DNA from 2 places in the Luteibacter flocculans genome. Region 2 is predicted to be linked to the other one. Evidence: predicted binding sites of a transcription regulator. Region 2 holds the regulator's gene; the other holds the start of a gene.
What was found. The regulator FliA, encoded in region 2, starts transcription of late flagellar genes. The targets are predictions, from matches to a motif close to TAAAGTTTNNCNNNCNNNGGCCGATAA.
Positions count from the first base shown of each region.

Region 1: IM816_RS18755 (methyl-accepting chemotaxis protein) is a predicted target of FliA. The motif match lies at 6,500-6,526, and genes of this name have one in related genera.

Region 1 covers NZ_CP063231.1:2,490,346-2,505,112, reverse strand. The annotation lists gene IM816_RS10625 (LysR family transcriptional regulator) at 1-818, shown strand, start outside; gene IM816_RS10620 (PA2171 family ribosome-binding persister protein) at 909-1,367, shown strand; gene IM816_RS10615 (YeeE/YedE family protein) at 1,444-1,860, opposite strand; gene IM816_RS10610 (YeeE/YedE family protein) at 1,857-2,300, opposite strand; gene IM816_RS10605 (MBL fold metallo-hydrolase) at 2,300-3,178, opposite strand; gene IM816_RS10600 (peroxiredoxin) at 3,350-3,994, shown strand; gene IM816_RS10595 (ArsR/SmtB family transcription factor) at 4,018-4,380, shown strand; gene IM816_RS18755 (methyl-accepting chemotaxis protein) at 4,558-6,468, opposite strand; gene IM816_RS10580 (chemotaxis protein CheW) at 6,612-8,192, opposite strand; gene IM816_RS10575 (chemotaxis protein CheD) at 8,210-8,686, opposite strand; gene IM816_RS10570 (CheR family methyltransferase) at 8,683-9,513, opposite strand; gene IM816_RS10565 (methyl-accepting chemotaxis protein) at 9,520-11,043, opposite strand; gene IM816_RS10560 (YadA-like family protein) at 11,776-14,727, shown strand.
Region 2 covers NZ_CP063231.1:3,080,508-3,095,274, reverse strand. The annotation lists gene flhA (flagellar biosynthesis protein FlhA) at 1-693, shown strand, start outside; gene flhF (flagellar biosynthesis GTPase FlhF) at 787-2,127, shown strand; gene IM816_RS13320 (P-loop NTPase) at 2,177-3,052, shown strand; gene IM816_RS13315 (RNA polymerase sigma factor FliA) at 3,049-3,780, shown strand; gene cheY (chemotaxis response regulator CheY) at 3,840-4,241, shown strand; gene IM816_RS13305 (protein phosphatase CheZ) at 4,251-4,892, shown strand; gene IM816_RS13300 (chemotaxis protein CheA) at 4,900-6,963, shown strand; gene IM816_RS13295 (flagellar motor protein) at 6,965-7,705, shown strand; gene motD (flagellar motor protein MotD) at 7,702-8,718, shown strand; gene IM816_RS13285 (ParA family protein) at 8,718-9,506, shown strand; gene IM816_RS13280 (chemotaxis protein CheW) at 9,506-10,075, shown strand; gene IM816_RS13275 (chemotaxis protein CheW) at 10,072-10,521, shown strand; gene IM816_RS13270 (DUF2802 domain-containing protein) at 10,693-11,100, shown strand; gene IM816_RS13265 (YaeQ family protein) at 11,182-11,718, shown strand; gene IM816_RS13260 (TMEM175 family protein) at 11,814-12,449, opposite strand; gene IM816_RS13255 (hypothetical protein) at 12,519-12,809, shown strand; gene IM816_RS18890 (lipid-A-disaccharide synthase N-terminal domain-containing protein) at 13,224-13,526, opposite strand; gene IM816_RS13250 (peptidase domain-containing ABC transporter) at 13,936-14,767, opposite strand, start outside.

The sequences.
Region 1 (14,767 bases), 590 kb from region 2:
AGACGGAGCTGGGCGTCCGCCTGTTCCAGCGAACCACCCGGCGGCTGTCGCTCACCGAGGCAGGTGAAGCCTTTCTGCGGGACGTGCAGGGCAGTATCGATCAACTCGACGGTGCGATGGCCAGTGCACGGGCACGTACCGGCGGGCCGGCGGGCGTATTGCGTGTGGCCTTGCCTTACGCCTTCGGGCGCGAGTTCATCGTGCCGATGCTCGACAGCTTCCTGCAGGCGTTTCCCGCGGTAAGGCCGGACTGGCGATTCGACAACCGACCGGTCGACCTCATCGCCGACGGATTCGATGTCGCCATCGGCGGCGGTTTCGACCTCAAGCCGGGCGTGGTCGCTCGGGCATTGGCGCCAGCGCAGCGCATCCTGATCGCGTCGCCCGACTTCCTCGGTCGTGGGCCGCCGATCGTCACGCCGGACGACCTGGCTGGCCGGGAAGGCATTCTTATCCGTTCGCCGCAGACGGGCCGGATCAGGGACTGGGTGCTCACACGGAGGGAGGGCGGTGAAGTCGCCATTGCGCTCGACCGGCGCGTCGTCTTCGACGATCCCGACGCGGCGTGCCACGCCGCCGCGCTCGGCATGGGCGTGGCGCTCGTTGCGGTGCAGTCGGCGTTGCCGTGGTTCGAGCGTGCGGCGGTCGTACGCGTGCTACCCGAGTGGTGGGTCGAGGGCGGGAACCTGTCGCTGTATTACCCTGCGCAGCATCTGCTGCCACAGAAAACCCGGGTGTTCATCGATCACATCGTGGAGAGCTTCCGAATAAAGGATTTGCCCACGCGTTTTTCCGCACGGCATCCCGCCGTGTGTTGAGTATGCGATGCCGGCGCGTGCATATCTCTCGCAGGAATTTCACGGTGGTCCACTGATGGTAGGCGTCCCAGCCGCTGCCAGGACACATCGATGGATGCCATCAAACTTCTCAAGACCGACCACAAGCTCGTCAAGGAACTTCTGACGCAACTGGAAGAGACCAGCGAGCGCGCCACGAAGAAGCGTGCCACGCTGCTTCACGAGATTCAGGTCAACCTGAAAGCGCACACGACGATCGAAGAAGAAATCTTCTACCCGGCCTTCAAGGCCGCCGGCCGCAAGGACGAAGCAAAGATGTACTTCGAAGCCCTCGAAGAACATCGCGCTGCCGAAGACCTCGTCCTGCCCGATCTGCTGAATACCGACCCTGGCAGCGTGGAGTTTTCCGGCCGGGCCAAGGTGCTCAAGGAACTGATCGAGCACCACGCAGATGAGGAAGAAAAAGAGATGTTCAAGGACGCCAAGGAGCTTCTATCCAAGGAAGAACTCGCCGAACTCGGTGCACAGATGGAAGCTCGCAAGGCTGAGGTTATTGCATCGTTCGCCTGAGACCTTGCATGGCACGCGTGGCTATCCGGTATCGCGCGGGCGATGCCGGATAGCGACGGAACCCTCGCGCAATCCTTCACGACGGGCGTGGGCGAAGCAACCGATGCACGCCCATCCCCGCGATCATGGCGACCACGAACACCAGGGTAGGCCAGGGGACGATGACGAGATCGGCGAGTGCAGGGCCAGGGCACAGACCGACCAGACCCCAGCCCATACCGAAGAGCGCGGCGCCCGACAGCAACGCGGTATCGATGCGACGCGATGTCGGAACGTGAAATTGTTGGTCGAACACGGGGCGGGACCGGCGACGGCGAATCTGCCACGCCAAGGTCGAAGGGATCAGCGCCGATATCATCACCAAGGCGAGCGAGGGATCCCATGCCCCGGCAACGTCGAGAAAGGCTTGCACGCGCTGGGGATTGACCATGTCCGAAAGCGCCAGGCCAACGCCGAACAAAAGCCCCGCCAACATGCTGACGAATCGCGTCATGACGCATACCCCAGGATGTGACGCACGACGTAGACCGTGATGGCGGCCGAGCACATGAAGACACCTGTCGCCGCTATCGAACGTGGCGACAATCGTGCAAGGCCACAGACGCCGTGGCCGCTGGTGCAACCGGAGCCGAGTCGTGTGCCGTAGCCCACCAACAAGCCGCCAACGATAAGGACTGCCATGTTCGCGGTGGGTTCGACGGCAGGTCGGTGCAGCATCAGGTACGTCAGTCCAGCCCCGGCCATCGATGCGACGAGAAACAGACGGGTAGCCGTTCGATCGTGCCCGTCGGCCCAGCCGAGCGACGCGGCCGTCATGCCTGACACCCCGAGTATCCGGCCATTGAAAAGCAGGAGCATGCCGGCAGCGGTGCCGATGCAGAGGCCGCCGAGTACGGGCCAGTACCAAGGCAGATGGGCGAGTGTTGCGATCATCACAGCAGATCCAGCGGAAGCTTGAGATAGCGCACGCCATTGCCTTCCGGTTCCGGCAGGTTGCCTGCGCGCATGTTCACTTGAACGGACGGAAGCAGCAGGCGCGGCATCGGCAGGGTGGCGTCCCTGGCTTCGCGCATGCGTACGAAGGTGTCTGCATCGATGCCTTCACGTACGTGCACGTTGCCGGTGCGCTCGGCGAGGATGGTGGTTTCCCACGCATAATCGTCGCGCCCCGGCGCCTTGTAGTCGTGACACAGAAAGACGCGCGTGGCGTCCGGTAGCGACATCAACCGCTTAATCGAGCGATACAGCGTGCGTGCATCGCCGCCCGGAAAATCGCAGCGCGCGCTCCCGTAGTCCGGCATGAACAGCGTGTCGCCGACGAACACGGTGTCACCGATGACATAGGCCATGCACGCCGGTGTGTGTCCCGGTACGTGCAGAGCCACCGCCTGCAGCCCGCCGATGGAAAACGTTTCGCCGTCGATGAACAGGTGATCGAATTGCCGTCCGTCGCGGGCAAAGCGATCGTCCTCGTTGAAGATGTCGCCGAAGGTCCGTTGTACGGCGGTGATTTGCGCCCCGATGGCGAGCGTTCCACCCAAGTGCTGGCGTAACCAGGGCGCCGCGGTCAGGTGGTCGGCGTGTGCGTGGGTCTCCAGGATCCAGGTGACCTTGAGCTGGCGCTCCTTGATCGCCGCCACGATCTGTTCCGCCGTGCGTGTGTCGGTGCGCCCGCTGGGCGCATCGAAATCGAGGACGCTGTCCACGATGGCGCAGGCATCGCTCGTTGGATCCTGCACAAGATGGCTGACCGTAAACGTGGCCGGGTCGAAGAATGAGGTGACGATGGGTGCCAAGGCCGGGGTGTCCATGGCGCCTTGCGAGGTGCGAATGGCGCGTTGAAGGGGGGCGTCGCCTGCGTAGGGCGTCATGACAAGTCACCGGGTTGGGATGGGATATATATTTACATGATTTATGTATGTATGTAACTATGCCTTTCAGCCGGTATGGCTGCTGCTCAGATTTCGTTGATGGAGAGCCCTTTGAACGCCGCTTTTCAAGCTCCGCGCCCGCTACGCCTCAACGAGCACGCACCCGATTTCCGCGCCCGGACCACGCAGGGCGACGTGTCGCTTTCGGATTACCGCGGGCGCTGGTTGGTGTTGTTTTCCCACCCGGCCGACTTCACCCCGGTGTGCACGAGCGAGTTCATGGCCTTCGCGCAGGCCGCCGCCGAGTTCGAGGCGTTGGATTGCGCATTGCTGGCGCTGTCCATCGACGGCCTTTACTCGCATCTCGCCTGGATTCGCGACATCAAGGAGCGGTGGGGCGTGGCCATCGACTTTCCCATCATCGAAGATCCTTCGATGGCCATCGCGCAGGGCTACGGCATGCTCGCTCCGGATGCCACCGATAGCGCGACGGCGCGCATCACCTATGTGATCGATCCGGAAGGCGTCATTCGCGCGATGAACTGGTACCCGATGGAGGTGGGGCGATCCGTGCCTGAGCTGCTCCGCCTGGTGGCAGCGCTACAGACCAGCGACCGGCATGCCGTTGCGACGCCGGAAGGCTGGCGCCCGGGATCGCCCGTTCTCGAACGTGTGGAAACGGACGCATCGAAGGCGTCTGCGATCCAGCCTCGCGATGGCGAGTCATGGTATTTCCGGTGGCGACCGTGTCCTTGAGCACCGACGCCACGCTGGAAGCGATGAAGGCCGCCGTACCCGACGTGGCAGAGTTGCTGCGTCTGTTGAGCGCACCTACGCGTCTGCTGCTGCTTTGCCATATCGCGCAGGGCGAATGTGCGGTAGGCGACATCGAGCGAGATCTCGGCATCCGTCAGCCGGGCCTTTCCCAGCAACTCGGTGAACTGCGCCAGGCGAAGCTTGTGACGACGCGGCGCCAGTCGCGGTCCATCTACTATTCGATTGCCGATGAGCGCGTGCGCATGCTGCTGGGCGCATTGCATGCCATCTTCTGTGGCGAAGGGCTGCCGATGCTGGCCCCATCGCCCGCCTTGCCTGCTACGCGACAGGGTGGGGCAGCGCGCTTCGCGCGCATGTTGCCTTAGCGGCCGCGCGGAACGTAGACGCTACGATTTCCCTTTGCGGGAACGCTCCGTCGAATTGTGCTCGCCGCTATAGCGGCTTCTACAAGAGGCGTGCCCCGTCGTGCGGAAAGCGCGCTTCGTTGTAGGAGCCGCTACAGCGGCGAGAGGCAACCCTCACTCCCTTGCCCGCGGATAGGCTCAGAGCTTGAAGCCGCTGACCACGGACTCGAGCGTGCGGGTCTGGTCTTCCAGTGCCTTGGCTGCGGCGGCCGCTTCTTCCACCAGTGCGGCGTTCTGCTGCGTCATGTCGTCGAGCTGCGTTACCACACCGTTGACCTGCTCGATGCCCTGGCTCTGCTCGTGGCTGGCGGCCATGATCTCTTCCATGAAGGTGGCGACGTGCGCGACGCTGCCCGTCAGCTCGCCGATGCGCTCACCCGCCACGCGGACGAGTTCTGAGCCGCGCTCCACATCGTCCACCGATTCGGCGATCAGTGCCTTGATGTCGCGCGCCGCCTTGGCGGAACTCTGAGCCAGGCTGCGCACTTCGCCCGCCACCACCGCAAAACCACGCCCCTGCTCACCGGCACGAGCCGCTTCCACCGCGGCGTTGAGTGCCAGCAGGTTGGTCTGGAAGGCGATGCCGTCGATGACACCGACGATGTCGGCAATGCGCGCCGACGACTTCGTGATGGCATCCATCGTGGTGACCACCTCCGCGACCGTGCCGCTGCCACCATGCGCCGCCGCTGCCGCTTCGCGGGCCAGCGTGTTGGCCTGGCGCGCATTCTCCGCATTCTGGCGAACCGTGGCGGTCAGTTCTTCCATCGACGCGGCGGTCTCTTCGAGCGAACTGGCCTGTTCTTCCGTGCGCTGCGAAAGATCGAGGTTGCCGCTGGCGATCTGCGTAGCGGCTGAGGAAATAGCCGAGGAGCTGTCGCGCACCTGTCGCATCATGCCCTGCAGGCGTGCCACGAAGCTGTTGAAGCTTTCCACCACGCCGTTGTATTCGCTGCCGTTGCCGTGGGCGAGACGACGGGTAAGGTCTGCATCGCCCGAATTCAGGTCATCGATGTTGGCCTTGAGCGTGGCGAGCTGGCGCATCAGGGCGCGTATACCCAGCACCAGGGCAGCAAGCAGCAGCAAGGCGAGCGGCACCTGCACGGACGCCAGCTTGGTGAGAATGCGCGAGCTGTTCTCGGTGAGCAGGCGAGTGGGCAGGCTGGTGGCAAGCACCCACGGCGTGCCGGCGATCGGCTTCAGGAAGAGCGTGTGTGCTTCGCCGTCGGCATCGTAGTCATGCTCGATCTGTCGGGCTTTCGCCAGGCCGGGCAGGGCGTCCTTCACCTGGGCGATCATCGTCGAGCTTCCGGCGAGGTCGGCGAGCTTCTTGAGAACGATATCGTCCTTGATGTACGTGCTGTTGCTGACGATGGTGCCGTTCGGCTCGACAATCAGGATCTGGCCCTGAACCTTCTTTTCCATGTCGGCGACAAGACGGTTGAAGAAGCCGAGAGTGACGTCGATGGTCGAGACGCCAAAGATCTCGTCGCCCTTGTAGATGGCCATGGCGCAGTTCGTGCGCGGCTGGGCGCTGGCATCGTCCTTGTATGCATTGGCCCACAGGCAATGCCCGCGCGGTGCGGTCAGGCCGTTCTTGTACCAGCTCTGTTCCCAGTACTTCAGCGCGTCCGGCTGGTTCCAGTGCGTGTTGACGGCCAGCTTGCCGCTGGCGTCGCGCGCGAAGAAGGTGCTGTCGCGTTCCTTGGTTGCTTCGCGCTTGAACGGCAGGGGCCAGATGCCGCCGCCAAACACGTCGGCGTCGCCATACTGATCGACCAGTCCGGGCTGGAGGCGATCGATGGACGCGCTGTCCATCAGGGCCACCGTTTGCGTGATGCTGCGCTGCTGCGCTTCCACCTGGTGCAGCTTGTTGGTAATGACGCTACCGATCTCGTCCACGTTCCATTCGACCAGCTTGGCCTCGGTCGCGCGGAGGTCCGGGCTGACGAACAGGCGGATGACGACGAGAGTCAGTGCCACCAGGACAAGAAAATAGGCAGCGACCGCCACCGTGTAGCGCGCCTGGGTCGACTTGAAAAGATTCACGCGGAGAGACCGTAGGGATATGGGAGTCCAATTAACGGCCCGGCCGGGCGGTTCTTTAGGGCTAAATTGTCAGTCTTTACAAACCTTTGCGTCTCGGTAGGGGTGAGACAAACCTAAGTAAACGCTTACGTCGTTGGGATTGGTCACGATACGGCGACTGCGGCGCCGAGGTCGTGAACGGCTGAGAGCGTGCCCGGCATGCCGATGTCAGGCGCATTCTGGGTTTCCCCCTCCTCTGCCAGACGTCGTAGCAGCGAGGCGACGTCGAGCAGCAACAGCGTCGTCTCCCCGGGTATCTCGGCGACTTCATGCATGTCCTGCCGCAGTTCGTCATTCAAATGAAGAGCGATCAGGGCCGGGACCAACAGCTTGTTGGACGGTTCGATGCTGGTGATGCTACGCACGGCGTCGACGACCAGGCCGTATTTGTGCCCTGCATGTTCCACGACGAGGATGCGGGTGTCTTCCGTCTCGACGAATGGCTCCATGCCGTACACGTGGCGCAGGTCGATCACGGTGATCAGCGCGTGGCCGGTGTTGAGCACCCCGCACACGTACGGCGAAGATCCGGGCGGGCTGACGAGGGGATCGTGTGCACCGATGACCTCGCAGACCTGGTCGAGTCGCACCGCCATGGGGCGATCGAGATCGAAGGTCAGCCAGGTTTCCCGTTGAGTCTTGCGGCGGGCGTCACTGGAGCGTTCCTCCTCGTCGGTCACGAGGTACAGGTCATGGTGGCCCTTCGCGAGGTGCGCCATGTAGGGGTTGGCAAAGAGCGCGCTGGTGCTGATCAGGATCAGGTCGCCTTCGCCGGTGTCGCGTCGGCTGATGACGTTGGCGAACAAGCCGATCTGTCCGCGTGTCGGTGGCATGGGCAGCAGCTGCGCCTCTGTGTGCGCCACGATGCTGTCGATGTCGTCGACGAGCAGACCAAGGTAGAAACCCTTGTCACGAAGCACGACGATGCGGCGCATGTCCTCAACGTCGGATGCGTCGGGTGAAGCCAAAGACGAGGCTTCGAGCCCCAGGAAGCTGGACACATCCAGCACCGGCACCGGCCGGTCGCGCAGGTTGAACCAGCCGCGGCAGACGGAATCGGCCAGCACCGAATGTTCCAGCTCCGGGACTCGTACGATTTCATGGATGGCATCCATGGCTAGCGCCATGTGACGACCGGTCACATGGAACGAAATGACCTTGCTGACCTTGCGCAAGGCGCTGCGTTGGCGCGCCTGCAGAGCGAGCAGGGCGCTGTTGGCCTGCGGAACGCCGGGGAGGCGAACGAGTGCTTCCGCAGACAGCACTTGGATGATGCGCTGGTCGAAGTGAAAGGCCCCGGCGATCAGGGCGCTGGCGTTCGCGCCGCTATCGAAGCGCACGATCTGGCTGCTGGCGAGGCGGAGCATCTCACCGGTATGGTCGAAGGTTACGCCGAGCAGGCTCTGGTCGGCTTTGATGATAGCGACGCGACGATTCGCCTGGTCGCCAACGGCAGGCTGACCAAGGAACCGGGCCAGGTCCATGACCGGAATCATCATGTCACGGAGCAGGAACAGACCGAGGACATAGTCCGGTGCGAGAGGGATCTGCGTCATGCCTGAGGGGAAGCTCACCACTTCCTGCAGGACGTCGATCGGCAAGGCCAGTTCGAACTCGCCCAGATGGAAGGTGCCGAACAGTTGCACGTTGGCCTGGGCGCCGGGGGCGATATCTAGCGAAGGCATTTCCACGGTGAATTCCTCTAAATGACGCGTTCGAAACTGCGGACAACGAAGCGTTGCGTATCGCAGTGGATGCTCAGCTGCCTGCCGACGTGACCGCCGGTTTCCGTGTGAATCACGCGAATGCCCGCTTCGGCCAACAGACGTTGTGCTGTCAGGGCGTTGCTTTCGCCGATGCCGCCGTGAAGGATGGGCCGCGTGTGCGGCATCATGAAGGCACCGCCTGCGACCACGGCGTCCAGTTCCGAGTAGTGATCCGCCGTGGCACCGATCGATGCCAGCAACGAGGGGATCGCATCGGTGACGTACTTTGCGGAGAGTTGCGTCGAGGGGACGGCGGATTCAGGAAGCAGGCAGTGGGCGAGCGCACATACGCCACGCTGTGGCCAAAGAATGCCGATGCCCACGCATGAGCCCAAGGTGCTGCGCAGGATCTGCGCGCCCTTGCCCGATCGCACCTCACACATACCCACGTAGACATCCAACGTGCTCATCATGCTGTCTTCGTATTTCGATAGATCAGCGGCTGCTCGTACGTGAAGCCGCTGCGGATGCGGTGCAGCGACTCCGACTCCCCGATGATCAGGGTGGACTCAGGTGCCATCGCGCGCCTTACGCGCTCCACGACCGCCTCTTGGCCCGGTTCATCGAAGTAGATCAACACATTGCGCAGAAGGACGAGATCGAAGCGCGTCGGTTCGGTCAGATCCTGATAAAGGTTATGGGGGCGAAACGTCAGGTGTGCCTTCAGTGCAGGGCGAGCGGTATATCCGTCGCCCTCGGGCACGAAGTAACGCTCGACCATCTCAGGGCGACTCGCCTGCAGCCCCTTGGCGTTCCGGCCTGCGTAGCTCCCTGCGGCGGCGACGTCGAGCACCGCTCGCGAGATATCCGTGGCGAGAATGCGGTAGCTGAAGTCCGGGTGCTTCTGGCGAAACTCGTTGGCGAGCATCGCCAACGAGTAGCCCTCTTCGCCCGTGGACGCGGCCGCCGACCAGATCTGCATCGTGGCGCCAGAATGCGCCGCGTGCCATCGAGGAAAAAAATGTTCCTCGAGGTACTGCCAGATACGCGGAGTACGAAAGAACGACGTCTCGTTGGTCGTGACCAGATCGATGAAACAGCCGACTTCGTGCTTCGACCTGCCCAAGAGGGCCAGGTAGGCTTCGTAGCCCGAGAGCTGAAGCTCCTGAAGGCGCCGACGAAGCCTCCCGTGCAGCATCGTCCACTTCCGCTCGGCCATCACGATGCCGGTGTGCAGGCGTACCTGCGCGAACAGCGCCTCGCGAATGGAGGGATCGACGGCGGCTTCCCGATCGAACATGGCGGGTCAGGTCGCGAAGTCGTTGACGGTGGTGTTCAGTTCCACGGCGCCTTCCATCAGCGAGCCGCAGGCGCGAGCGATGCTGTCGCAGGTGGAGGCTGTCTTTTCGGTCTCCTCGGCAATGTGCTGCACGGCGCTGGCGACCTCGCGCGCGGCAACGGCTTGCTCTTCGGCACCGCACGAAATCTCCGACATCGCCTGCGTGGTGCTGACGACGCCGAACAGGATCTTGTCGAACGCCTCGGAGGCTTCCTTGGCGATCAGGCTACCCTGGGATGCGCGCTTTGCGGACTCGTTGATCAGCTTCGAGATTTCCTTGGAGGCCTGCGACGACCGCTCGGCAAGCTTGCGTACCTCATCGGCGACGACGGAGAAGCCGAGGCCATGTTCGCCGGCACGTGCCGCTTCGATCGCTGCGTTGAAGGCGAGGAGGTTGGTCTGGCTGGCGATCTCGCCGATGACCTTACTGATGTCACCGATGTCTTCCGACGACTTGTTGATCAGCTCCATCGCTTCGATGGACTTGCCAAGCGCCTTCGCGCCGCGCTCGGCTTCCTGCTGGGTGTCCTTGGCCAGCCGATCGGCGTTCTGCGAATTGCTGGCGATCGAACTGATGGATGCCGTCAGCTCCTCGATGGTGGCGTTCATCTCCTCCACGGTCGCGCCGAGCAGCTGCGCACCGGCGGCCATCTCATTGGACTGCTGGGCGATCTGGGTGGAGGCGGTGGAGAAGTCCGCGGCGCGGCGCTTCACCAGTTCTTCCAGTTCGCCCTGGAAGGTAATGTCCGCAGCAAACTTGACGATCTTCCGCAGACGCCCATTGCCGTCGTAGATCGGGTTGTAGCTCGCCTGCAGCCAGACCCGGCGACCGCCCTTGGCGACACGGCGATAACGGCCGCGATCGAATTCACCGCGACGCAGCCGTTCCCAGAACTCGGCGTACTCGGCGCTGGCGGTATAGGCGTCGTCGCAGAGCTTGCGGTGATGCTGGCCGACCAGCTCGTCGAGCGAGTAGCCGACTACCGCGAGGAAGTTCGCGTTGGCGGAAATGACATGGCCGCTGGGATCGAATTCGATTACGGCCTGCGACTTGTCGAGCGCCGTCATCTTCCCATCCAGCTCGGCGGTCTTATCGATCAGGGTGCTGATATCGGTCGCGAACTTGACGATCTTGTAAGGCTTGCCATCGCGGTCGAACACCGGGTTATACGAGGCGCTGAGCCAAACCTCGCGGCCGTCCGCGGCGATGCGCTTGAATTCGCCGACCTCCGGATGTCCCGCGCCAAGCCGCTCCCAGAGTTGTTGGTATTCGTCCGCGGCGACGAAGGCCGGCTCGCAGAACATGCGGTGATGCTGTCCGATCACCTGGTCGGCCGTGTAGCCGAGCGTATTAAGAAAGTTTTGGTTCGCCGCAAGAATGTTCCCCTGCAGGTCGAATTCGATAATGGCCTGAACGCGGTGCAATGCATCGCTCGTGGCCTTGAGGTCATTCACTTCTTGAGCGGCATTTGCACTTGCATTGCTGGCCATTTTCTTTCCCCGTCGCGTTTCGTTAGTGCCTACGGAGTTATCGCCGCAAAAACGGCAAACTTTAGGGCTATCTCGCTGATGAAAAAGGAGAAAGCCAAAGATAAGGTAAGTGAAGACGGTAGGCCGCGAACGGGAGTACTTGGGACTTAAATCTTCGGCGAACGCCAGGGAAAAAAGCTATTGGAGCGAGGCAATGATTTAATGCTTTGACAGTAATTGCATGGCGACGCATTCACGGCCTGGATCACATCGCTACGTCATTTCGGTGGGCTACCCGGACGGTGCGGACGATAAAGTGCGTTTTTCTTTTAATTGCTGAACGGATCCCAGCGTTTCAGCGGCGCGAGACGGCGTCTCCCGCCGTCGGCGACCTCTGTGGCTACTGGCGGCTTGAGCCGTACCGACCTGTCAATCGCGTCACTCGCATCGCTGTGCTTTCGCTGTGCCACATGTTGCTTGCTCAATCTGTAATCGCGTCGACGCCGCTGCAGCGACTTCGCTTCAAATCCTCGCTCACGATGCTCTGCGCATGGGAGCCATCGCTGGGCCGAATGTCATGCCTGCATCGACCACAACCTCACCGAATCGGTGAGGTTGTGAGATGTAGTGTGCGTGACAACCACACTTCAGTTCGGTGAATGTCGCCGCTTCAGGGGACAACATTGGGGTGGGTAAAAGATGGGGACGAAGACGACGTGTGTCGCCAGCCATAACGAGCGGACGCGTGCCGCCATGTGGCGTGCAAAAGTATTGAGTGCAGCCATTTGTGCCGGCCTGGGCTACAGCATGTCAGGCCATGCGCAAACGGTCTGCAGTGACAGCCAAGGTGCCGCCGCAGGCACGGCAGTGGCGGCGGACGGCACGGCTTGCGGACATAACGCCTCTGCTATTGGCGACGGAAGCACTGCCTTCGGTGATTCCGCTCTCGCGAATGGCGACCACGCCGCAGCATTCGGCGGTGGTGCGATCGCCAACGGCTTGAACGCCACCGCTCTTGGCGTCAACGCACTCACCAACAGTGATGGTGCGATGGCGGTGGGTGCTTCGGCAGTCGCAACGGCCGCGAGCGCCTTGTCGCTGGGCACGGCGGCACAGGCCCTAGCAGCCAACGCCGTGGCGCTGGGTGCCGGTTCGGTAGCCGATCGGAGCAATACCGTATCGGTCGGTGCCAGCGGCGCCGAGCGTCAGATCACCAACGTCGCGGCCGGCACGTTTGCCACCGACGCGGTCAACCTCGCACAACTGACTGATGCGACCCACACGTCAAGCACATTCTTGAGCGTGGGCGATGCCAATGGCGACGGCGCACCCGCCGTGACCGATGGCGATGGTGCGGTCGCGCTAGGTCGGGCCGCGTGGGCATCCGGTTCGGAATCGGCGGCGTTCGGTGCCGCAGCGCTTTCGCAAGGAAACGGCGCAACGAGTCTCGGTAGCGAGGCTGTCGCTGCCGGCAACCTCACACTCGCGGGTGGCTACGGCGCCTCTGCGACTGATGTGAACGCGGTAGCGCTCGGCGGCAACGCCAGTGCCAGCGGCGTTGCGTCCCTGGCGATCGGCGGACGAAACGAGACGGCAGACGGCACCGCCATCTTCACCGGTACATCGAACACGCAGGCATCGGGTGTGGCGTCCATGGCAGTCGGCGCGGGTGCCCGGGCCACCGGCATTTATGCTGGCGCGGTGGGCGCCGGCTCGTACGCGAGCGATCGCTCCGCCGTCGCGGTGGGCGGTGTGGTGGATGTGCTGTACGACGAGTTGGGCGAGGGATTCGATGGCGTGAATCTGCAGGCGACGGAGGCCACGGCGCGTCTTGCCAGCGCCTTCGGATCGGGCGCCCAAGCGACGGAGTACGCATCCACGGCCGTAGGCACGATGGCTTCCGCCTCCGGCATTCGTTCGATTGCCATGGGTTACAAGACGACTGCCACCGGCTACGACGCAACGGCCGTTGGCGATCGCGCTGCAGCCACTGACGATTGGGCTACCGCACTCGGTGCAGGCAATACGGTCAGTGTGATGCGAGGCACGGCGGTCGGCACTTTCAATTCGGTCTATGCAGACAGCGGCGTCGCACTGGGTTACGGCAATCTGGTGGCGGGGGCTTACGCGACCGCGATCGGCTATGGCACCGGGGCTCAAGCAGACGACAGCGTCGCCATCGGCCATCAGGCCTTCGTCTGGCATTCGGGTCTTCCCGTGGATGACCAGCCAGCGGTCCCATTCTCCAATGACGTAGCCATCGGCTCGAATTCGGAAGTCTTCGGCAGCAACTCCGTTGCTTTGGGGCAGGGTGCCAAGGTGGGCAACAGCATCTTCTCGTCGGGCGATCCGAAGATCGTCAACAACAGCGTCGCCTTGGGCGCAGGTTCCATCGCGGATCGCGACAACACCGTCTCGGTCGGCAGCAGTGGCGGGGAGCGTCAAATCACGAACGTGGCGGCGGGCGATCACGACACCGACGCCGTGAATCTTGCGCAGTTGCGTGCAGTAGCAGGAAACGTGGGCGACCTCGCCAACGGCGCCGTGACCTACGACGACAGCACGAAGGCAAAGGTAATCCTGGGCGGAGCGTCGGGCACCGTGATCGACAACGTCGCGGACGGGTCCCTGGTTTCGACAAGCCGTCAGGCGATCAACGGCGGCCAGTTCAATCAGGGCCTGTCCACCCTGGCAAACATCATCGGTGGCGGCACGATCGTCGATCTCACAGGTCACCTGGGTGGCTTCAAGGTGTCGGTGCTCGGCCAGGATTACACCTCGATTGCCGGTGCGATTGGCGCGCTCGACACAGCAGTGAATTCGCTCTCGCACGGTGTCGCGCCTTCCGTGGCAGGAGGCATAGCCGTGGGGCAGGGAGCCGCTGCAGTCGCCACGTCGTCGGTATCGGTGGGTGACGCGTCGCGCGCTGGCGGACAGATGGCGACGGCGGTCGGCTCTCATTCGCTGGCGTTCGGCCCTGGCGATACCGCAGTGGGTGGCGGAGCGAATGTGGGTGCGGATCAGAGCACCGCGGTTGGCGCCAACGCCACCATCGCGGCTTCAGCACAGAACTCGGTTGCCGTCGGCGCTTCGTCTTCCGTGCAAAGCGCTTCGGGTACGGCGTTGGGCCAAGGGGCAGCAGTGACCGCAACCGGCGCCGTGGCGCTCGGTGCGGGCTCGGTCGCAGACCAGGCCAACACGGTATCGGTCGGCAATGCCACCACGCAGCGTCGCATCACGAATGTGGCGGCGGGCCAGGCGCCCACGGATGCGGTCAACCGTCAGCAGATGGATGCGGCCACGACGCAGGCTGTGCAAACGGCGCAGTCGTACGCCGATGCTGGTGATGCGAAGACGTTGTCCAGCGCCAACGGCTACACCGATACACGCGTGGCCAACGCGGTGAGTCGGACCGACTTCAATGCCTTTGAAAATCGGGTTGAGCAGCGCTTCGGTGCGTTGGATACCCGTGTGGCCCGCGTGGGCGCGATGGGTTCGGCGATGAGCGGTATGGCGGGTGCAATTGCGGCCGCCGAAGGCACGGATAACAGGGTGAGCGCCGCAGCGGGTGGTTATCGAGGTGAGGGCGCGTTGGCCGTGGGTTATGCGCATCGGCTTCCGGGGCGCGGCGCCATCATCGTCGGTGGTGCATTGGCAGGTGGCGGCGAAAGCAGCGGCACCGTGGGCGTCAGCTTCGGCTGGTGACGGGCCTGATACGCATCGCTTGCACAACATCAATTCCAAA
Region 2 (14,767 bases):
ATCGAGCCGGGCATGCGCGAGCACGCGCAGACGCTCGGCTATACCGTGGTCGATCCGGCGACGGTGATCGCCACCCATCTTTCGCACATCCTGCAGAACCACGCGCACGAGCTCATTGGTCACCAGGACGTGCAGCAGTTGCTCGACCGCCTCGCCCAGCAGACGCCGAAGCTGGTGGAAGACCTCGTACCGAAGCGCCTGTCGCTCGGCGCCGTGGTCAAGGTGCTGCAGAACCTGCTTGCGGAGCGGGTACCCATCCGCAACTTCCGCGGCATCGTCGAATCGTTGGCGGAGCATGCAGGCCAGAGCCAGGATCCCGGCGTCCTCGCCGCCGCGGTGCGCGTCACCCTCGGCCGACAGATCGTGCAGGAAATCGCCGGCCTCGGGACGGAAGTACCTGTCATTACTTTGGCGCCGGAACTGGAGCAGATCCTGCTCCAGTCCCTGCAGGGTGGCGGTCCTGCCGGCGCGGCCGTCGAGCCGGGTCTTGCGGATCGCCTCCAGCAGAGCGTCGCGGACGCCGCGCGGCGTCAGGAAGCGGCGGGGGAACCGGCCGTTTTGTTGGTCTCGCCGGCACTTCGTCCGTGGTTGTCGCGCTTCACGCGGCATGTGGCCCAAAACCTGCATGTACTCGCCTACAACGAGGTTCCGGACAACCGTCGCGTCAAGCTGGTGACGGCCCTCGGGCGATAGGAATGAGACGCCGCGCGAAGAATAGGCGCGCGGACCGAACGAACATGGTGGCGCCTGGGAAAGAGGCGCCAGGACAAAGACAGGATCGAACGCATGAAAATCAAACGATTCGTTGCTCCCGACATGCGCCAGGCCATGCGCCAGGTCAGGGACGAACAAGGCCCGGACGCCGTGATTCTGTCGACGCGCCGCCTGGATGAAGGCATCGAGATCATCGCTGCGCTGGATTACGACGAAGCACTGGTGCGCGAGGCCGGCTTCGGTGTCGACGCGCCGAAGCGCGACGAGTCGCCGCTGCGCGCCCTGCGCGATGACGCCGAGCGCGCCGCACGCATCGATCAGGCCCGCGCCGCCACCGCGGCGGCCGTCGAACGTGCCGCGAAGGGCGGGGCACCGGCCAGCCAGACGAACACCAATGCTCCGCAGCGTCAATCGAGCGCGGCGCTGGCCGCCAGCGTCGCAGACGTGGTGCGCGCCGCCACCGTCACGCCCAATAACGATGCCGCCGTGAACGGCGTGCGTGCCGAGATCAACAACCTGCGCGAGATGCTCGAAGTGCAGCTCTCGACGCTGGCCTGGAACCAGATGGATCGCGAGCAGCCGCTGCGCGCCCGCGTGCTGCGCGAGATGACCCGGCTGGGCATCGACGCCGACGTCGCTCGCGCGCTGTGCGCGGAACTGCCGCCGGGCATGACGCCCGAGCAGGCGCGTTATCTGCCGCTGGGCATTCTTTCGCGCAACATCCGTACGAGCGGACGGAATTTCGACACGGTCGGCGGCGGCGTCATCGCGCTGGTCGGTACCACCGGCGTCGGCAAGACCACCACCATCGCGAAGCTCGCCGCGCGCGCGGTGCTGCGTCACGGCGCGTCCAACGTTGCCCTCATCAGCACGGATCAGTACCGCATCGGCGCCGGGGCACAGCTCGAACACTATGGCCGCCTGCTCGGCGTGCGCGTGTTCAACGCGCAGGATGCCAACAGTCTGCGCAACGTGCTGCTCCAGCTGCGCGGCCGCAACACGGTACTGGTCGACACGGCCGGGCTGGCGGGCAACGATCCGAAGCTCCAGCAGCAGTTCGAGACGCTGCGTGCGACCTCGGATCTGCGCGTCTGTCTCGTACTGGCGGCCAACGCGCAGGCGCAGGCCATCGACAACGCGGTGCGCGCCTATGCGCCGCTGGCTCCGCAGAGCGCCATTCTCACCAAGCTCGACGAGGCGCCGCTGATCGGCGGCGCGCTGTCCGCACTGATCCGCCACGGCCTGCCGCTGGACTACACCACCGACGGCCAGCGCGTGCCCGAGGACATTGCGTCCGCCGATGCGCGCAAGCTGGTCTGCCTGGCTGCGCAGCTCGTCAAGCAGCGCAGCGACGAACCCGACGACGCCATCCTCGCCGACCGCTTCGGCGGTGTGGCGCCGGCCCTGGCTTGACCCTCTTTCTCTTCAACCGCAACCGACTCCCACGGCAGTGACTTACTTCATGAGCACACACGTCGATTCCACCCAGGCCGCCGGGCTCCACTGGCTCGCCGATCGCCGCCCCACCCGCAGCATCGCGATTGCCGGCGGCAAGGGCGGCGTGGGCAAGACCACGGTGGCGGTCAACCTCGGCATGGCGCTCGCGATGGGCGGCCGTGACGTCCTTCTACTCGACGCCGATCTCGCCATGGCGAACGTCGACGTCCTGCTCGGCCTGCAGCCGACCCGGCACCTGGGTCACATGCTGGAAGGGGAGTGCGGCATCGAAGACCTCATCCTGCAGGCCGCACACGGCCTCAAGGTGATCCCCGCCACGTCGGGCGCGCGTCGCATGGCGCAGCTGCCGAACATCGAACACGCGGCGGTGATCCGGGCATTCGACGAATACCCGCTGGCGCCGGAGTACCTGATCGTCGACACGGCGGCGGGCATCTCGGACAGCGTCTCCATGTTCGCTGCGGCCTCGGACGAGGTGGTGGTGGTGGTCTGCGACGAGCCGGCCTCGCTCACCGACGCCTACGCGCTCATCAAGGTCATGAGCCGCGAGTTCGCGGTTAACCGCTTCCGCATCGTGGCGAACATGGTTCGCCACGCCCAGGAGGGGCGCCAGCTCTTCGAGAAACTGTCCCGGGTGACCAATCGTTTTCTCGATGTTTCCTTGGATTTCATGGGCATGGTTCCGCACGACGAGTACCTGCGCCAGGCGATCCGCCGCCAGTCGGCGGTGGTCGATGCCTGGCCCAGCAGCCGGTCGGCGGTCGGATTCAAGAATTTGGCCAGGTCGGTCGATACATGGGGTGAACCCGAACCCCGTGCACAGGGCCGTATTGGCTTCTTCGCCGAACGGTCCCATCAGGGGGGGGGGCTACCACTGTGAGCGTTGCGACCGAATACCTTGAGATCACGCGCATCCCAGCGGATGAACTGGTAAAGACCCACGCGCCGCTGGTGCGCCGAATCGCCTATCACCTGATGGGCCGGCTGCCGCCAAGCGTGGATGCAAACGACCTGATGCAGGCCGGAATGATCGGACTGCTTGAGGCCGCAAGAAATTACTCGCCGACTCGCGCGGCCAGCTTCGAAACCTATGCGGGTATCCGCATACGTGGCGCCATGCTGGACGAACTGCGCAAGACGGATTGGACTCCGCGCTCCGTCCACCGGAAGTTGCGCGAGGTCGCGGAGGTGACGAGGCAGATCGAAAACGAGACGGGTGGCGACGCCGAAGACGCGGAAGTGATGAAGCGGCTGGGCATCGACGCCATGGAATACAACCAGATCCTGGCGGACGCGGCGAGCGCGCGGTTGTTGAGCCTGACGGCGCCCGAAGGCGACGAAGGCGCGGCGATCGACGTGGTCGACCCGGACGCGGCCGGTCCGGAAGGTACGTTCGAGCAGGAAGGCCTGCGTGGCGCACTGGCGCAGTCCATCGACGGATTGCCCGAGCGCGAGAAGCTGGTCATGTCGCTGTACTACGACGAAGAACTCAACCTGAAGGAAATCGGTGCGGTGTTGGGAGTGAGCGAATCGCGGGTATGCCAGATCCATGGCCAGGCCCTGATTCGACTCCGCGCACGCATGTCGGGCTGGAAAGACAAGCAGTGACGGCACCCGTAGTGACGTCGCCGAAAAAGAACACGCGGTAGCAAGGCGGAGAGAACGTTTTGGACAAGAACATGAAGATTCTCGTGGTGGACGATTTTTCCACCATGCGACGCATCGTCAGGAATCTGCTGGTGGAGCTTGGCTTCACCAACACCCTGATCCAGGAAGCCGAAGACGGTAATGCCGCGCTGGCGATGCTGCGCGCGCAGCCGTTCGACCTGGTGGTCACGGACTGGAACATGCCGAACATGACCGGCATCGACCTGCTCCGCGCCATTCGCGCCGACGCCGCCCTGAAAGCCATGCCCGTGCTGATGGTGACGGCGGAGAACAACCGCGATCAGATCATCGCGGCTGCACAGAGCGGCGTGAACGGCTACGTCGTCAAGCCCTTCACGGCGGTCACGCTGAAGGAAAAACTCGACAAGATCTTCGAACGACTCGCCGCGGCCGCGGGCTAAGGAACGACCATGAACACCGTGATTTCCCCTGGCCACGACGTGGCGCCCGAACTGCGCGAGCTGCTGGATGCGAACGATCCCGCCTCGGTCGAGGAGGCCCTCGATCGCCTCCTGCGCAGCCGTGAACAGCACCTCTTCATGGCGCTGGGCCACTTGGCCCGCGACCTGCACGAATCCGCGCGCCGGCTTGCCGCCGACATCTCGCACGATGGTGTGCCGGGCAACATGAGCGATGCGCGCAAGCACCTGCGCGACGTGCTCGAGATGAGTGCCCAGGCTGCCCATCGCACCCTCGATTTCAGCGAAAAGCTGCGCCCGCAGGCACAGGCGCTCGCCCGCCAGGCCGACGAGGTGCTGGTGCTCGATCACGCCGACCCCGCCTTCGCCACCAGCGCCACGGCGCTTGCCGTGCGCGTGGGCGACTTCGCCCAGAGCTGCGACATCGGCTTTGGCGAAATGGTCGAGGCGCAGTCCTGGCAGGATCTCTCCGGCCAGCGCGTGGCGCAGGTCGAAGCGTTCATGGCCAAGGTGGAATCGTCGCTGGTGGAGCTGGTGCGCCTGACCGGCACGCTGGCCGGTGGTGCCGCGCCTGCTGCCGAAAAGGTCAGTCAGGACGAAGTGGACCGCCTGCTCAGCGAATTCGGCTTCTGAGCGCCCTATGAGCGTGGAGCTGGACAACGAGCTGCTCAACGTCTTTTTGATCGAGGCGCGCGAGCTGCTGGAAAGCCTGGGCGAACAACTCGTGGACCTCGAGTCCTCGCCCGGCGACGTCGACCTGTTGAATGCGGTGTTCCGCGCGTTCCACACGGTGAAGGGCGGTGCAGGCTTTCTTGGCCTGAACCCGATGGTGGAGCTGTGCCATCGCGCCGAAGATCTGCTCAATGAAGCCCGCAACGGCGCGATCGTGCTCAATGCCGGTTTCATGGACGCGCTGCTGGAATCGCTCGATCTGCTCAACGACATGATGCGGGCCGCCGATGGTGGCCTGCCAATTGAAGCTGCGCCGCGCTCGTTGCTCGACCGCCTGCTCATTCCCGGCCGCGCTGCCACAGCCCCTCCGGTGGCCCTGGCGCCACCCACCGCCGCGCCAGTCAGTGCGGCGCCCACTTCGCGCGCCTACGATCCCATCGAAGACGAATTCGAGGCGATGCTCGACGCGGCGCGCAATGAGCGCGAGCCTACTCCGGCATCGTCTGGCCCGATCTCCGACGACGAATTCGAAGCGCTGCTGGATTCCCTCTACGGCACCGGTGCTCCCGGTGCCGAAGGCGCTGCGAGCTCGCCGAACCCGGCACCGGCACCCGCCGCTCCTGCCGCACCTGCTGCGACGACTGCCGATCCGAACGCGATCAGCGACGACGAATTCGAAGCCTTGCTCGATAGTCTGCACGGTACCGCGGCACCGGGTGTCGTCCCAGGTGCTGCCGTGATTGCTGCTGCGCCGGCACCCGCACCCGCACCCGCTCCGCCGCCGACACCCGCGGAACCGGCACCCGCCGCTCCCGCGGCGCGCGCCGCAGCGCCGACGGAAAAGCGCACCGCGTCCACTGCCGACACCACGGTGCGCGTCGATACGCATCGTCTCGACGGGCTGGTGGATGCCGCGGGCGAACTCGTCCTCGTGCGTAACCGCCTCACCAATCTTGCGCCGCGCGGCACGAACGACCCGATGGAGCGTGCCATCGGCGAACTCGAGCGCGTGGCCGAAGACCTGCAGAACGCCGTGCTGCGCATGCGTATGCAGCCGGTCGGCAAACTGTTTTCGCGCTTCCCGCGCATCGTCCGCGATCTGGCTCGCCAGCTCGGCAAGGACATCGAACTGGTGACCGAGGGCGAAGAGACCGACATCGATCGTACGGTGGTCGAGGCCCTCGCCGATCCGCTGGTCCACCTGCTGCGCAATGCGGTGGATCACGGCATCGAGATGCCCGACGTCCGCGCTGCCGAGGGCAAGCCACGCAACGGTACCGTGCGCCTCGCTGCGGGTCAGTTCGGCGACCGCATCGTCATCACCGTGACCGACGACGGCAAGGGCATGGACCCCGAAGTGCTTCGTCGCAAGGCGGTAGAAAAAGGGCTGATGGATGCGGAGCAGGCGGCGCGTCTCGACGAGCGCGAATGCTACGAGATCGTGTTCCGTCCCGGCTTCTCCACGGCCAGTCAGGTCTCCGACATCTCCGGTCGCGGCGTCGGTATGGACGTCGTCAAGACCAAGATAGTGGAACTCGGCGGCACGTTGTCCATCGATTCGCGCGTGGGTCACGGCAGCACGGTGCGTCTCTCCGTTCCGCTTACCCTCGCCATCCTGCGCGTCCTCATGGTGCGCGTCGGCCATCGGCTGCTGTCGTTGCCGCTTTCCAATGTGGCGGAAGTCTTCGAGCTGGCTCCCGGGCAAATCCAGGAACTCGACGGCCGTGTCGTTGCTGCGCATCGGCAGCGCGCCCTCCCGCTCGTCGATCTCGGTCGCTGGGCGGGCGCGGCGGGGAAGGGCGGCCACGTGGTCGTGGTGCAGATCGGGCATCAGACGCTCGGCTGCCTCGTCGATGAAGTGCTCGGCCGCGAGGACGTCATGGCCAAGCCGCTGGGTCCGTTCCTCAAGGACGTGCCGGGTATCGCCGGCGCCACCATCACGGGCGATGGCCGTATCTCGCTGGTGCTCGACCTCTCCGGTCTTGCCGATGACAGTGGGCAGGTGCTGCCCTCGCTGAGGATGGCTGTCTGACATGGATCTCGTGAGCGTCGTCGGTACGATCCTGGCCTTCGTGGTCATCATCGTGGGTACCATCCTCAAGGGCTCGAGCCTCGACGCCCTGTGGAATCCCGCCGCCTTCGTCATCGTTTTCCTCGGTACGTTCGCGGCACTGCTGGTGCAGACGCCCGGAGCGGTCCTCAAACGCGCCTGGAGCATGCTGCCCTGGGTATATCGGCCACCGGATATCGAATCGGAAAACCTCGTCAGCCGCATCGTCGGCTGGAGCGAGATTTCGCGTCGCACGGGCCTTCTTGGCCTCGAGCCTTCGATCGAGCGCGAGACCGACCCCTTCATCCGCAAGGGTCTGCAACTGCTCGTGGACGGCACGGAGCCGGATGCGATGCGTTCGGTGCTGGAAGTGGAAGTGCTCGCGCGCGAGCACACCGACATCGAGGCGGCCAAGGTCTACGAGAATGCGGGCGCCTATTCCCCCACGATGGGTATCATCGGTGCAGTCATGGGTCTCATGTCCGTGATGCAGAACCTCGCCGAACCGAGCAAGCTGGGCCACGGCATCGCCGCGGCCTTCGTGGCCACGATCTACGGTATCGGCCTTGCCAATCTGCTGGCTCTGCCCATGGCGTCGCGCCTGAAGGGCCTGGCGCGGCAGCGTTCGCAGATGCGCGAGATCCTCGTCGAGGGTCTGGTTTCCATTGCGCAGGGTGACAACCCGCGCCATATCGAAAGCAAGCTGCAGGGTTTCCTGTCGTGAAACGCAGGCACCAGGAAGAACACATCAACCACGAACGCTGGGCGATCCCTTATGGCGATCTGATCACGTTGCTGCTCGCGCTGTTCGTGGTGATGTACGCGGTGTCGGCCGTGAACGAAACGAAATTCCGCGTCATGGCGCAGTCGATCAACGAGGCCTTCAACGGCACCGGCAAGGTGATCGAGCCGATTCGCGAAGCCACACCGGCGGCACAAGTACCGTTGCCGAACCAGTCGCGTGCGCCGGCTGCGGCCCCCATCGCACGGATCGACGTGCCCATCCCGCCGCGCAATCTGCCTCTTCCCGGGCACGAAGGCGCAGCGACGGAGCGTCAGGAGGCGGCGAACGTCAACACTGCCACGGCCGCGAACACCAGCGTGGGCAAGACCGAAGACGCCAGCCTCAGCCAGATCTCGGACGAAGTGAAACGGGCGATGCGTCCGTTGATCGACAAGAACCTCGTCAACGTGCGGCAGACAGCCGACTGGCTCGAAATCGAAGTGCGCACGGACATCTTGTTTCCCGTCGGCGTTGCCAAGCTCCAGCCGCCTGCGGAAGATGTGCTGCGCAAACTGGCGGGCATTCTCGGTCCGTTCCCGAATGCGATGCGCATCGAGGGCTATACCGACAACACGCCGATTGCGACGGCGCTGTTCCCTTCCAACTGGGAGCTGTCGGCCGCGCGCGCGGCGACCGTCGCGCGTCTACTCACGATGTCGGGCGTCGATCCGCACCGGGTAGGCATCATCGGCTGGGGCGAGTTTCGGCCGAGTGCAGACAACGCAACCGAAGACGGTCGCAATCGCAATCGTCGCGTACTCATCGTGGTCATGAGCGACAAGGCCGCACCGGCCCGGTTCTACAGCGATGCGGACCGCGTCGATCTCACGGCGACGCCGGTCGGCCAGCATGCCGCCGCCGCGAGCAGCGTGTCGTCGACGGAAGCGAGCCGGGGTGCCGCCGCTCCGACGGCCGGTGCCGCGCGATTCGCGCCCTCGGCGGAGGCGCACTGATGCGCATCTGGGCGATATCCAATCAAAAGGGCGGCGTGGGCAAAACCACCACCACGGTGGCGCTTGGAAGCCTGTTGGCGCAGTCCGGTCAACGCACCTTGCTGGTCGACATGGACCCGCACGCATCGTTGTCCGGCTACATCGGCGTGGAAGGCGGGGCACACGGCAGCGTGTACGACCTGTTCGGCGTGGGCGGCAACCCGCTTCCCGTGCGCACGCTCGTTCACGGCACGAAGTGGGACAGGCTCAGCGTGCTACCGGCATCGGCGGCCATGATTACCCTCGATCGTCAGCTCGGTACCCGTCCGGGCATGGGTCTTGTGCTGACGCAAGCGCTGGCTGAACTCGCGCCCGATTTCGACCATGTACTGTTCGATTGCCCGCCCACGCTGGGCGTCCTGATGGTCAATGCACTGGCGGCGAGCGACCGGCTGCTCGTGCCGACGCAGACCGAAGCGTTGGCGCTGGCCGGCCTCGAGCGGATGCTGCGCAGCCTGTCGATGATCGAGCGCTCCCGTGGCAAACCCATGCCGCGCACGATCGTGCCGACGCTTTACGATGCCCGGACGCACGCATCTCGGGCGTGCCTCGCGCAATTGCGTGAGCAGTACGGCGATGCCGTGAGCCAGGTTGTGATTCCGACGGATACGCAGATCCGAGAAGCCAGCGCGGCCGGCGTGCCGTTGGCGTCGTGGCCTGCCGCGCGCCGTGGCGGCTTGGCGTATCGCCAGTTGCTCGACGAACTGCTGGCCCTTCCGTCCGCGTCTGTGACGGACGCTGCCGCGTGATGCGTACCATGCACGACGCCGAACAGCTCGTCGCCGACTACCTCGCGGAGCTGCTGACGCCGGCTGCGCATGCCGTGCCTGCACCCGCGCCATCGTCCGACGTCAAGGTCGTGGCGATCGAGCCGTGGCGCGGCAGCGTCGCCACGGCGGAAAAGGCTTGCCGCTATCTGCTGTGCGTGGCGGCGGGCGTGAAACTCGCCGTACCCATGGACGACGTGACGCATCTGCTGCCGATGCCTCCGTTGACCCCGCCGAACATCACGAACCCCATCTGCCTCGGCCGCTGGCGGCATCCCAGTGGCGAAGCCCGGGTAGTCGATCTCGCGGCCGTGCTCTCTCCGGACATGGCGGGCGCACCGGTGACGACGCTCGTGATCCTGCGCGACCGCATCTGGGCGCTGGCCTGCGTGGTCGACGAGGAGACGGTGGACATATCTCCCGACGCCATCCAGTGGCGTGACGGTGCGACCACCCGCCCCTGGCTGGCGGGTATGTCGCTTGAACCGAAGTGCGGCGTGGTAGGTACCACGGCGTTGATCGAATGGCTGGAAAAGGAGTTGGGACCATGACCTCATCCCTCCATGATGGACGCGGCGCCTGGCTCGGCTTCTCGTTGAAGGGCCAGCGCTATGCGGTATCACTCGCCAGTGTGCGCGAGGTGATTCGCCCCGGCGGCATCACGCCCGTGCCGGGCGCCCCCGAGGACGTGCTCGGCATCGTGAACCTGCGCGGGCAGATCGTGCCGGTGCTCGACGGTCGTCGTCGCTTTGGACTCGACCTTGCCACCGAGGCTGACGATGATGACGCGCGCCGCGTGATCGTTTTCGACGAAGGTGGCACGGTGGTCGGCATGCGCATCGACGTCATCGGCGAGATGCTCACCTTCGATCCCGACGACGTGGCGCCGCCACCGCCCGGTCGCGCCGAACGGCGCGACGACCCCGTCAGCGGCGTCGTCACCCGCGACGACGGCTTCATCGCCCTCGTCGACGTGCCGAAGTTGTGCCGCGCCTGAGCAGGCGGCGGTGATGGTCCCGCAGACGATGGCGTCGTCCGCGGGTTCGCCGTGCCGCGCTCGCTGTCATCGATCCGGTCCCTGCGACGTACGCGGGGTACGCCCTGCGCCGCTTCGAAAACCGCGCGCATTGGGTTACCGTGTGCCGCGACCTCACGGAGTCCCGCCTGCATGAACGCCGCCATCGGATACGTGCTGATCGCTCTTGCGATCCTCAACCTCGTCGGGCTGCTGCTCCTGTTCCGCCGCGTGGGTGGTGGCGCCTCGGCGGCCCCACGCAGTGAACCCTCAGCTCAGCCCGTCCCGCCGGCTGCCGCCCCACCGGAGCCTGTCATCGCGGAGGACGTACTGGCGAACATGCTTCGCCGGCTCGATCACCGCCTGGGCGATATCGAGGACCAGGTCCGCCGTACGCCGACGTTGTCGGCGGCAGGCGACCACGGCGCGACCTCCGATCGCGCGCTGGCCCTCGCGCAGCGCCTCGCTCGGCAAGGGGCGTCCCCGCAGAACATCGCGGAGACCTGCGGCATTTCGCTGACGGAAGCCGAACTCCTGCACCGGTTGCACGCGCCCCAGTAACGCCGGAGCACGACGCGTCCGGCGGCTGGTCGCCGCGTTCGTGTACGCTTTGCGGCCGGCAGCGACCCCAGGCGACTCCCCATGGCACTCAAATCCACGGTCTTCAAGGCTGACCTGCAGGTCAGCGACATGGACCGGCACTATTACCAGTCCCACGCGCTGACGATCGCCCAGCATCCGTCGGAAACCGACGACCGGATGATGGTGCGCGTGCTGGCCTTCGCGCTGAATGCGGACGAGGCGCTGGTCTTCGGCAAGGGCATCAGTTCCGACGACGAGCCGGACCTTTGGCGGAAGGAACTCACCGGCGAAGTCGATCTATGGATCGAGATCGGACAGCCTGACGAGCAGCGTATCCGCCGCGCCGCCGGTCGCGCCAAGCGCGTGATCGTCTACAGCTACAGCGGCCGCAGCGCGGAAGTCTGGTGGAAGAAGACCGCGGCGGCCGTGGCCCGGACGAAGAACGTATCCGTCATCGATATCGCCCCGGCGACTGTCGAAGCGCTCGCCGCACTCACGCAGCGCACGATGCAGATCCAGTTCATGGTGCAGGACGGCCAGGCCCAGGTCATCAGTGGCGATGCGATCGTACCGATCGAGCTGACGACGTTGGCTTGACGTGGCCTTCGGCCCTGCTGCCCTCCACGCGCACGACGCGCCGTGGAGGCGATCGACGAGCATCCCCTTCGCCGAATTCCCCTCGGCCTGCGCCGTCACTCCGTCTCGGCGATCGGTCCCGCAGCACGCGACTTTGTCATCCGCACAAAGAGCATGACCATCAACGGCATGAGCATCAGGGGCAGGTTGCTCGGACCTGGCCACCAGATAGCGAGGACACCCGAAAGCAACGCCATCAGCGGCAAGGCCATCGTCCGGCGCCGAAGCGTGGCGACCACCTCATCGGTCACGTCTTCCCGAAGATACGGCGCACGCAGAACGCGCTTGACCAGGCGGTGCTGAAGCAGACCTGCCAACAGCAGCGTGCCGGTGTAGAACCATTCCGGTACGCGCTCGGTGGGATGCGAGCTCATCAAAGCCGAGGAAAACGGCATGAATGCGACGACCATGAGCAGGAACAGATTCGGCCATACGATGGACGGATCGTAATGGCGCAGTAGTCCGAATACGCGATGATGGGCCGCCCAGAGCGCGCCGATGACGATAAAGCTGAGGATGAAACCGACAAAGTGCGGCGTGAGTTGAAGCAACGCCAGCAACCACGCCCGGTCGCTCAGGTCCTCAGGATGCGGCACGTGAATCTCGATCACCAGCAAGGTGATGGCAATGGCGAAAACGGCGTCCGAAAAGAACGTCAGCCGTTCGAGCTGCTGATCCTGCGCTTGCGACATGCGTTACCCCTTTCCCCTGGCTAGCTCCCCTGGGGATCATCGCCCGAGCCGGTTCCGAGGGGAAGGGGTATGGCCTTGCGACTGCGTTTCATTGTTGAAAGCCGCGTTTCCCATGACGAGGTCGGCCCAGGTGCGTGTGGCTCAGAGGCTTTTCGCGCTGCGTCTGCGGACCCGGTAGCGGTTTCCCGCGTATCGAAGGAACGTTATACAAACTGCCAGATAAGTGGTTGTAGCAAAGGAATAGAAAGCGCCATCGTGCTCGACATCGTCATAGTGGCCAGCAGCGAATCCAAACACGAGCAATGCGGCGAAGCCGCCGCATTGCCAAAGCCACTCTTTAACTCATGGCTTCATCGTTGAGGCAAAGTGCTCAACAGCAACCCCGCTGGGGTCTGGCGCATAATAGTCCCGGCAACACGACCGGCTACAGCCGAGAGACCCTCAGTGGAACCAAAAACTGCGCTATAGAGCGCCCCAGGCACAGTGTGTTTGAAAATGGTGTTCACAACGCTGCCGAGCGCACGGTCCATAGCGGCGTCGCGGGTTAGCCCAGCTTGCGGCGGAGGCGTTCCGCCCGCGATGAAATTACATTCAGAGTAAGTCAGATTTCTCATGTTGTCTCCTTGCGAAGTTGATGTTGCGGAAAACCGGTTGTGATTATCAGCGATATAAGAATGGATTGCGGGCAGGCATTACCTCGCCGTTCGCGGGTATTCGGCTAAAAAATTCGTCAGATTTTCTCTTCGTTCGAACATGACAAACCTGATTGGGGGCTTATCGCTTGCGAAGAAGCCACAGGTTTCGTCCATGTAGGACGGGGAGAAGGGCTTGGCCGAGAATGATCGGTAGCTTGTCGAGATGTAGCGCGTACAAGAGCGAGATGAGACTTCCCCAGAAGCTCAAATGCCAAAATACAGGCGGTACGACTACGCGGCCTGAGCGTTCGGAGCAGATCCACTGAACGACAAAACGAGAGCCGAAGAGCGCGGTTCCGAAAAGTCCGATGGCCGTCCATGCGGAAGAGTCCGCGTAAAGCCACGGGGCCACGGATTCCAGGCGATTCTGAAGAAATGACATCGACGGTCTGCGCTCAGTGACGGACAGTGGGCAGAGCCGGGGCGCTCGTGATGCGCCGCGGCTCTCTCGTCTTGCGTGGCCGCATTTACCTTTTTTGCCGAAAGTATCGGATTGAAACGATGCAGCAAAGCAAATAGCACACGCCTCCGGTGACGAAAGAGAGGGCGTTGTGCTCCATGCTGTCGTATTGGCCGACGTGAAAGCCGATGACGAGAACAAGCGCAATCACCACGCAGGAGGAGATCCACTCCGTGACCCAATTTGGATTAATTTTCGATTGCTTCGACATGGCTTATTTTTCCAATCATTGCTCGTGTGACTAATCAGTCAGTAAGGATCTCGACTCGTCGAAAGTAGAATCATTCCACTTTTACGCAAGTCGCGGCCAGGGATCGCGTTACCTTTTTGATCAAGCAACGATTGCGGGGGATATCTCAGTAAACCGACCGTCTACCAGCGCGACAACACGATCCGCCGCGCGAACCGTTTCTGGGCGATGCGCAACGGTGATGCGCGTCATCTTCAACTCTTTCAGTTGGATCGCGACTTCGCTTTCTGTGATCAGGTCGAGATGGCTTGTGGCCTCGTCCAGCACCAATACCGATGGCTTTCGGTAAAGGGCGCGGGCCAGGACGATGCGTTGTTTCTGTCCGCCCGATAGCCCGGAGCCCATGTCCCCGACGAGGGTGCGGTAACCCATAGGCATCGCGCAGATATCGTCGTGTATCTTGGCAAGAGATGCTGCGGCGTAGATGTCTTCCATGTTTGCCGAGGCGTCGAAGAAACAGATGTTGTCGGCGATCGTCCCAGAAAAGAGATGATCGTCCTGCAGGACGATGCCGGTGCGGTCTCGGAACGACGATTTGCCAAGATGGGCGAGATCGATGTCACCGATGCGCACGCTCCCCTCGCAAGGATCGATGAGGCCGAGCAACAGACGGAGCGCGGTGGTTTTCCCCGCGCCCGATGCTCCTACGATGGCGATGCATTCGCCCGGCTCGATGGATAGGGAAGCATGTCGGAGGATCCAGGGTGAGTTACTCGAGTACCGGTAACTGACGTCGTCGAATCGTAGGGATGGCGCATGCTCCGGCCCCTGATAAGACCCGTGCATGTGCGGTTCTTCCGGTGCCAGGACGACATCCGCAACACGCTCGCCCTGTATCTTGAGCAACCGTAGCTGGATGATGTAGTCGATGAGGGCGTTCGATCGATGGGAAAACTGGTCGGCGTATGCCGAG